2 regions of the Ruminococcus bovis genome follow, and region 1 is predicted to be linked to the other one. Evidence: predicted binding sites of a transcription regulator. Region 1 holds the regulator's gene; the other holds the start of a gene.
The links. The regulator HrcA, encoded in region 1, represses chaperone genes, less so after heat shock. The targets are predictions, from matches to a motif close to TGTTAGCACTCNNNNNNNNNGAGTGCTAACA.
Positions count from the first base shown of each region.

Region 2: the regulator HrcA is predicted to act here: its motif matches at 2,346-2,376, upstream of E5Z56_RS09285 (co-chaperone GroES).

Region 1 is NZ_CP039381.1:902,220-906,652, forward strand. It holds gene dnaK (molecular chaperone DnaK) at 1-1,141, opposite strand, end outside; gene E5Z56_RS04335 (nucleotide exchange factor GrpE) at 1,205-1,756, opposite strand; gene hrcA (heat-inducible transcriptional repressor HrcA) at 1,768-2,796, opposite strand; gene E5Z56_RS04345 (hypothetical protein) at 2,989-3,264, shown strand; gene rpsT (30S ribosomal protein S20) at 3,436-3,690, shown strand; gene E5Z56_RS11660 (hypothetical protein) at 3,841-3,999, shown strand; gene prmA (50S ribosomal protein L11 methyltransferase) at 4,117-4,433, shown strand, end outside.
Region 2 is NZ_CP039381.1:1,964,462-1,968,894, forward strand. It holds gene E5Z56_RS09265 (FtsB family cell division protein) at 1-26, shown strand, start outside; gene E5Z56_RS09270 (S1 RNA-binding domain-containing protein) at 49-504, shown strand; gene hpf (ribosome hibernation-promoting factor, HPF/YfiA family) at 522-1,052, shown strand; gene E5Z56_RS09280 (THUMP domain-containing class I SAM-dependent RNA methyltransferase) at 1,114-2,238, shown strand; gene E5Z56_RS09285 (co-chaperone GroES) at 2,411-2,695, shown strand; gene groL (chaperonin GroEL) at 2,715-4,343, shown strand.

The DNA.
Region 1 (4,433 bases):
TAGTCATTACGCCACCCATTGTTTCAACACCTAGTGATAGTGGAGTAACATCTAGAAGTAGTAGACCGTCAACTTCGCCACCAAGAACACCAGCCTGAATAGCAGCACCGATAGCAACACATTCATCAGGGTTAATGCCCTTAAATGGTTCTTTGCCGATTAAGTTCTTAACAGCTGTCTGAACTGCAGGGATTCTTGAAGAACCACCAACCATAAGAACCTTATCAATTTCGTTAATTGATAGACCTGAGTCGCTTAGAGCCTGTTTAACAGGACCCATTGTTGACTGTACTAGGTCAGCAGTCAGTTCATCAAACTTTGCTCTTGATAGAGTTAAGTCAAGGTGCTTAGGACCTGTCTGAGTAGCTGTGATAAATGGTAGGTTAATAGCAGCCTGAGTAACACCTGAAAGTTCAATCTTAGCCTTTTCAGCTGCTTCCTTTAGTCTCTGCATAGCCATCTTATCGGATGTTAGGTCAACACCTTCAGCAGTCTTAAATTCCTGAACCATCCAGTTAATAATTCTCTGGTCAAAGTCATCACCACCAAGACGGTTATTACCGGCAGTAGCTAGAACTTCCTGAACACCATCGCCCATTTCGATGATACTTACATCAAATGTACCACCACCAAGGTCATAAACCATAACCTTCTGGTCGTTTTCTTTATCTACACCGTATGATAGAGCAGCAGCTGTTGGTTCGTTGATAATTCTCTTAACATCAAGACCGGCAATCTTACCTGCATCCTTAGTAGCCTGACGCTGAGCATCTGTAAAGTAAGCAGGAACTGTAATAACTGCCTGAGTTACTGTTTCGCCTAGATAAGCTTCTGCATCTGACTTTAGCTTCTGAAGAATCATTGCTGAAACTTCCTGTGGTGTATATGATTTGTTGTCGATTGTTACTTTATATGAAGTACCCATTTCTCTCTTAATTGATGAGATTGTCTTTTCAGGGTTTGTGATAGCCTGACGCTTTGCAACCTGACCAACCATTCTTTCGCCATCTTTACCGAAAGCAACAACTGATGGAGTTGTTCTTGCACCTTCTGCATTAGCGATAACTACAGGTTCGCCACCTTCAATAACTGCTACACATGAGTTTGTTGTACCTAAGTCAATACCAATTGTCTTTGCCATAATAAATTACCTCCGAATATATTTTCTAAATAAGTGTTAATTTCTAATTTATGTTAATTGTGATTAATCACAATTAGCTACCTGAACCATTGCGTGACGAATAATCTTGTCACCAATCTTGAAACCTTTTTGATAAATCATTGAGATTTGATTTTCTCCAACTTCATCACTTTCTATCTTAGCAATAGCATTGTGAATATTTGGGTCAAATTCATCACCGATTTCACCAAAGGCTTCAACTTTTAATTTATCCATAGAAGTTTTGAACTGGTTTTGAATCAACTCAAGACCTTTCAAAAATTCCTGTGGTGCATCTTTTGCATTTTGCAAAGCCATTTGTAAAGCATCTGCCATTGGTAGTAGCTGTTCAACTGCCTTTGCTGTTGCATCATCATAGATGCCTAATTTTTCTTGTTGTGTACGCTTGCGGTAGTTATCATACTCAGCTGCAAGTCGCATATATTTTTCTTTTTCTTTTTTTAGCTCCTCTGTCAGCTTTTCTTCTGCAGTAGGCTCTTTTTCTTCTGTGGCTTCTTCGGCTTTAGTTTCTGTTTCTGTAGCTTCTACAGTTTCTTCCTGAGCCTTAGAATTTTTCTTCTTTTCTTCTTTAGCCATTATTTCATCTCCTAATCTGCCTCAAGCAGTTCACTTATTAATTCACCGGACTTATCGGCTACATATTCTGTTGCCGAAACAATGTCCTTATAACTCATTCTTTGTGGACCAATAACGGCAACTGCACCTGCCATTGAACCACCTAAGTTATATCTTGAAACAACAATTCCCGAATTAGAAAGCTCATATTTACCACTTTCCTCACCAATAATAACCTTTGTACCGGTGTTCATTGTAAGTAATTCGGAAACATTGTTTTTGTCACTTAAAAACTTTAAAATATCTCTTGCTGAAAAAATATCAAAATCATTTAAGAACAACAACTTAGTCATTCCACTTTCAGCTACAGATATGTGAGAGGCTTCTTTGGCTGCATCCCTGATTGCCAAAAGAACATTTGGCATAAAGAATGAAAGTTCACCAAAACCTAAAGCAGTGGTTTGGATAAAAGCCTTTGTAATATCTTTTAGTGGAAGTCCTGCAAAAGATTTGTTAAGTGCTTCATCAAACACTCTAAGCATATCAGGTGTTAAAACAAATTCAGTTCTAAATAACTGGCTCTTAACCATACCTGTTGAAGTTATCAGTACAACCATACCGGTATATCTGCCTGTTTGTACAAACCTTAGCTTATGGACTCTTGAATTACCCTCAGGAGGTGTTGTTGCAACTGATGGCAAACCGGTTAACTCAGTTAATAGAGTTGACGCTGCATTCAGTACACTTTCCGGTGACTCAGCTCTTTTTCTAAGATAAGAGTCGGCATATTGGGTAAATCGTGGATTAAGTTCTGTCTTTTCCATTAGGTTATCAATATAATAACGATAACCTTTTTGTGATGGGATTCTACCGGCTGAAGTATGAGGTTGAATTAAATAACCTTCATTTTCAAGGGCAGCCATCTCATTTCTAATAGTAGCAGAAGAAACTTCAAAATCTAAAGCAGCTTGAAGTGTTTTTGAACCTACAGCCTCACCATCGGCAATGTAAGACTCAACAACACAGGAGAGGATTTTCTTTTTTCTGTCTGATAGACCCATTTAAATCGCCTCACCGTTTATTCTTCTTGTTTAGCACTCTACATACCCGAGTGCTAACTACAGTTATTACTTTAGCACCGAGAGTGCTAAAAGTCAATACTTTTTTAAAAAAATATCTGAAAAAATATAGTTTTTCTTTACTTTATTTAAATATGTATATATAATATAAATTGAAAGGTAGGTTTTTCGACTATGAGTGACATTTTACCTTATTTATATGCAATCCTTTGGTTCTTACTTGCCATTGGTACTTTTGCTTTTGGAAAGAAAAATAAATTAGGTGCAATTACAGTTGTTGCTTCCATTATGTTTATTTTTATGGGCATATGGTGGACTATTGACGCATTAATACCTAGTGTCAACTTGCTAAAAGGTACTTACGGAATTATTGTCAGAGTTGTTATAGCTGTATTTGTATTAATTATGCTATTTATGTATTTACGAATCAAAAAGAACGAGAAAAAGTAATTTTCCTTGTTTTTTGCCTACAAATCCTTGTGTTTTACAGAATAGCACCACAATATGTTGATTTTTTAAAATATATTTGAAAAATTTGAAAAAAACACTTGCATTTTTGCAATAATAATGCTACAATAAGCCTTGCGTTATGATTTAATAATATTTTTTGGAGGTGAGACAATGCCAAACATTAAATCAGCTAAAAAGCGTGTTAAGGTTATCGCTACAAAGACAGAACAGAACAAGATGATTAAGTCTAACCTAAAGACTACAGTTAAGAAAGCTTATGAAGCAATCGAAAACAACGATGCTAACAAGGCTGAGGCAGTTAGTCTTGCTACAAAGAAGATTGACCAGGCTGCAGCTAAGAACATTATGCACAAGAACAAAGCTGCTAGAATGAAGTCATCTTTAGCTACTAAGGCAAACGCTTAATTTAATGAAATGTGAGCAGAGTTTTTTAACTCTGCTTTTTTCTTTTGTAAAATTCACTTGATTTATTGACTAATTTAATTAAAAGTGATAAAATAATCTACATTAGATAGACTAATTATATCGACTTTGATATTTAGGAGGTATTTTGAGATGAAAAAGATATGTGGAATGAGCGTTAGCGTCTTTGTTGCTTTAGTTTCCTCAGTTGTTGCACTTCTTGCAACTGTAACAACCTTCTTTGTTATTAAAGAAAAGAAGAAAAAGGATGACGAAGAACTAGAGCGTTACCTAGATAGTTCAATTCAGTAATTTTTAGGACTGACTTACTTGGTAGGTCAGTCTTTTTTTGTACTGATTATACCCTTGTATTTTTAGCAGAAATACAGTAAAATTAAAAGGTATTATTATTTTAGGATTGGTGATTTTATGGATTGGACAGAAATTACTGTTACAATAGACAACAAGGATGTTGACATTACTTCCGATATAGCTAATGAGGTTGTACCTTATGGTATCTATATTGAGGACTACACAAACCTTGAACAAGATGTTGAAGAAATTGCACACATCGACCTTATTGATGAAGACTTATTAAAAAAGGATAGGACTAAAGCTAAGGTTCATATGTATATTAGTTGTGAGGACAATCCTCTTGAAGCAATCAGTCAGATTTCCGAAAAGTTAAAGGAAGCTAATATTGAATTTACTATTGATTCACTTGACTGTGCCGATGAGGATTGGCT
Region 2 (4,433 bases), 1.1 Mb from region 1:
TATTCGTAAATATATCAGGTGACTGATGAATGGAGCAAGGGGTAGAGTATGTCTCTGGAAGTAGGTAGTGTAGTAAAAGGTAAAGTAACCGGTGTAATGAAGTTTGGTGCATTTGTTGCTTTGCCGGAGAATAAGTCAGGAATGGTTCATATTTCTGAAATTTCTCATGAATTCGTAAATGATATTAATGATGTAATCAAGGTTGGTGACGAGGTTACTGTAAAGGTTGTTTCTATTGATAATGGCAAGATTTCACTATCAATTAAAGCAAATATTGAGAAACCGGCACCAAAGCCTAGACAGCGTAGGCCTAGAAAACCATATGTGCCTGCTCCAAAGGTTACTTCACCTGGAAACTTTCAGTGGGAAAAGTCCAAGGACGACAGTAGTTCCTTTGAAGATATGATGAATAAATTCAAGAGAACCTCCGAGGACAAAATTTCCGACTTAAAGCGTGGAAATGAAAGTCGCGGTTACTCACGCAGAGGTAATCGTAATAAATAAATACTGGGGGAATTTTAATGAAAATCACCTATACTGCAAGAAAAGTAAATTTAAAGGACAACTTTAAAGAATTATGCGAAAAGAAATTAGCAAAGTTTCAGAAGATTTTCTCTGAAGATGCAGAGGCTTCTGTTGTTGTAACACTATATAAGAACCGTCAGACTGTTGAAGTTACAGTAAAAGATAATGGTATGGTGTTCCGTGCTGAGGATACTCAGGACGAAATGAACGATGCTCTAGATAAGGTTGTTGACATTCTAGGTCGTCAGATGAGAAAGAACAAAACTCGTCTAGCAAGAAGACTTAGAGATAACACAGCTGATTTTGCTGTTCTTCTTCCTGAAGAAGATATTGAGGACGAACAGGAATTCGACATTAGAACAAAGACAATTCCTATTAAGCCTGTTTCTGTTGAGGAAGCTATCCTACAGATGAATATGCTTGACCATGACTTCTTTGTTTTCATCAATGCTGATACTGATGAAACAAATGTTGTTTACAAGCGTAAGAACAACACTTACGGTTTACTAGAACCTGAAGAATATTAATAACAATTAAGTGAATGAATATAGAGGCCCATTTGAGCCTCTATATTTTTTGGAGATTTTTATGAAGAAAGAACTAACATATGTTGCTACTTGCCTTTTAGGTGTAGAGGGCCTTGTAGCTAATGAACTAAAATTTATGGGTGCTAAAGAAGTAACACCTGAGAACGGCAGAGTAATTTTTAAGGGTAATTACAACATTCTTGCAAGAGCCAATATTTGTAGCCGATATGCCGAGAGAATTATGATTCTTTTAGGCACTTTTTATGCCAGAACATTTGAAGAACTTTTTAACGGTGTAAGCAAAATCAAATGGTCTGAATATATTGATAAGGATGACAATTTTCCGGTAAAAGGCACTTGTCTATCAAGTCAGCTAATGTCAGTACCTGACTGCCAAAAGATTATTAAGAAAGCCTCAGCAAAGTCACTTTCTAAGGCTTATGGAGTGGAATGGCTAAATGATGATGGTGACTTGCACCAAATTCAGTTCCTAATCTTTAAAGATAAAGTTTCTATTATGCTGGATACAACAGGTAAAGGTCTTTATAAAAGAGGTTATAGAGAAAATTCAAATGATGCACCTATCAAAGAAACTTTAGCAGCAGTTTTGGCCGAACTTTCTATGGTTAGAGCCAACCATACTGTAATTGATCCTATGTGTGGCAGTGGTACAATTCTAATCGAAAGTGCTTTAAAGGCTATGAAAATTGCACCGGGATTAAATAGAGAATTTTCAGCAGAAAACTGGAAACAAATTCCTAATGAAGTGTGGGAACAGGAAAGAGAAAAGGCGAAATCTGAAATCAATACCGATTGTGCATTTAAGGGTATCGGTTACGATATTGATGAAGAAAGCCTGAATATTGCCAGAGAAAATGCAGAAAAAGCCGGTGTAGCCGATAGAATTACATTTGAGCATAGAGATATAAGGGACTTTGTCCATGATACTGAGAGAGGTACAGTTATTACCAACCCTCCTTACGGCGAAAGACTTCTTGATATTGATAGGGCAAGAGAACTTTATAAAATTATGGGTAAAAAATTCGTCAAAAAAGACGGTTGGAGTTATACTATAATATCACCGGATGATGAATTTGAAAAAATCTTTGGTCGCAAAGCTGACAAGAGAAGAAAGTTATATAACGGTATGTTAAAGTGCCAAGCATATATGTATTTTAAGCGTTAAGTGAAACTTATGTGATAATATGTACAGTAAATAGAAAAATGTATATAAGATTTTGAAAAAAATCCCTATAAAGGTCTTGACTGTATGAAAAACTGGTGCTACAATATATTTAGCACTCAGAGATAGAGAGTGCTAAACCAAGTAGTTAACAACTTTAAGGAGGATAAATATTATGACAATTAAACCATTAGCAGACAAAGTAGTTGTTAAGGTAGAAGAGGCTGAACAGACAACAGCTTCCGGTATTGTTCTTTCTACATCAGCACAGGAGAAACCTGCTTTCGCAACAGTAGTAGCAGTAGGTCCTGGTGGTGTAGTAGACGGTGAAAAGGTAGAAATGACAGTTAAAGTAGGCGACAAGGTAGTTACTTCTAAGTATAGTGGTACTGAAATCAAACTTGACGGTGAAGAATACACTATCGTTTCACAGTCAGATATTCTTGCTATTGTTGAATAAGAAGAGAGGTTAATAAATTATGGCTAAACAAATGCTTTATGGCGAAGAGGCAAGAAAGGCTTTAATGTCCGGTATTGACCAACTTGCTGATACAGTTAAAATCACACTAGGCCCTAAGGGCAGAAATGTTGTTCTAGATAAGAAATTCGGTGCACCACTAATCACTAATGATGGTGTTACTATTGCTAAGGAAATTGAACTAGAAGACCCATTTGAAAATATGGGTGCTCAGCTAGTTAAGGAAGTTTCAACAAAGACTAACGATGTTGCCGGTGACGGTACAACAACTGCTACTCTACTTGCACAGGCTCTTATCCGTGAAGGTATGAAGAATGTTACTGCAGGTGCAAACCCAATGGTACTAAAGAATGGTATCAAAAAGGCAGTTAATAAGGCAGTTGAAACTCTAAAGAAGAATTCTAAGGTTGTTTCAGGTACAGAAGATATTGCAAGAGTTGCAACAATCTCATCAGCTGACCCACTAATCGGTAAGCTAATTGCTGAAGCAATGGAAAAGGTTTCTACTGACGGTGTTATCACAGTAGAAGAATCAAAGACTGCTGAAACATATTCAGAAGTTGTAGAAGGTATGATGTTTGACAGAGGTTACATTGCACCTTATATGGTAACAGATACAGACAAGATGGTTGCTGAACTTGATGATTGTCTAATTCTTATTACTGATAAAAAGATTTCAACAACTCAGGAAATTCTACCTCTACTTGAACAGATTGTTCAGGCCGGTAAGAAACTTCTAATTATTGCTGAAGATGTTGAAGGTGAAGCACTAACAACTCTAGTTCTTAACAAACTTCGTGGTACATTTACTTGTGTTGCAGTTAAAGCCCCAGGCTTTGGTGACAGAAGAAAAGAAATGCTACAGGATATTGCTATCCTAACAGGTGGTCAGGTTATCACATCAGATCTAGGTCTTGAACTAAAGGATTGTACAATTGATCAGCTAGGTACTGCTCGTCAGGTTAAGGTTGACAAGGAAAACACAATCATTGTTGATGGTGCAGGTGACTCTCAGGCTATCAAGGATAGAGTAAACAACATCCGTTCACAGATTGAAACAACAACATCTGAATTTGATAAAGAAAAGCTACAGGAAAGACTAGCTAAACTAGCCGGTGGTGTTGCAGTTATCAAAGTAGGTGCTGCTACAGAAATCGAAATGAAAGAACAGAAACTTCGTATTGAAGATGCTCTAGCTGCTACAAAGGCTGCCGTTGAAGAAGGTATCGTAGCCGGTGGTGGTACTGCTCTTGTAAATACAATCAGTGCAGTTTCTGAACTAGTTAACGAAACAGAAGGTGACGAACTAACAGGTGTTAAGATTGTTCTTAAGGCTCTTGAAGAACCTGTTCGTCAGATTGCTGCTAATGCCGGTGTTGAAGGCTCAGTTATCCTAAATAATATCCTAGAAAAGAACGAAGTAAACTATGGTTACAACGCTCTAACAGGTGAATATATGGATATGATGAAGAACGGTATTGTTGACCCAACTAAGGTTACTCGTTCAGCTCTACAGAATGCATCCTCAGTTGCATCAATGGTTCTAACAACAGAATCACTTGTTAGTGATATTAAAGAACCTGCTGCTCCTGCTCAGCCACAAATGCCTGATATGGGCGGTATGTACTAATACCAAACTTAAAATTATAAACTTAAAGTCCATCCTTTTGGGTGGACTTTTTTCTTTGTGTTAATTCACTATTTTTATACCCAATGTTAT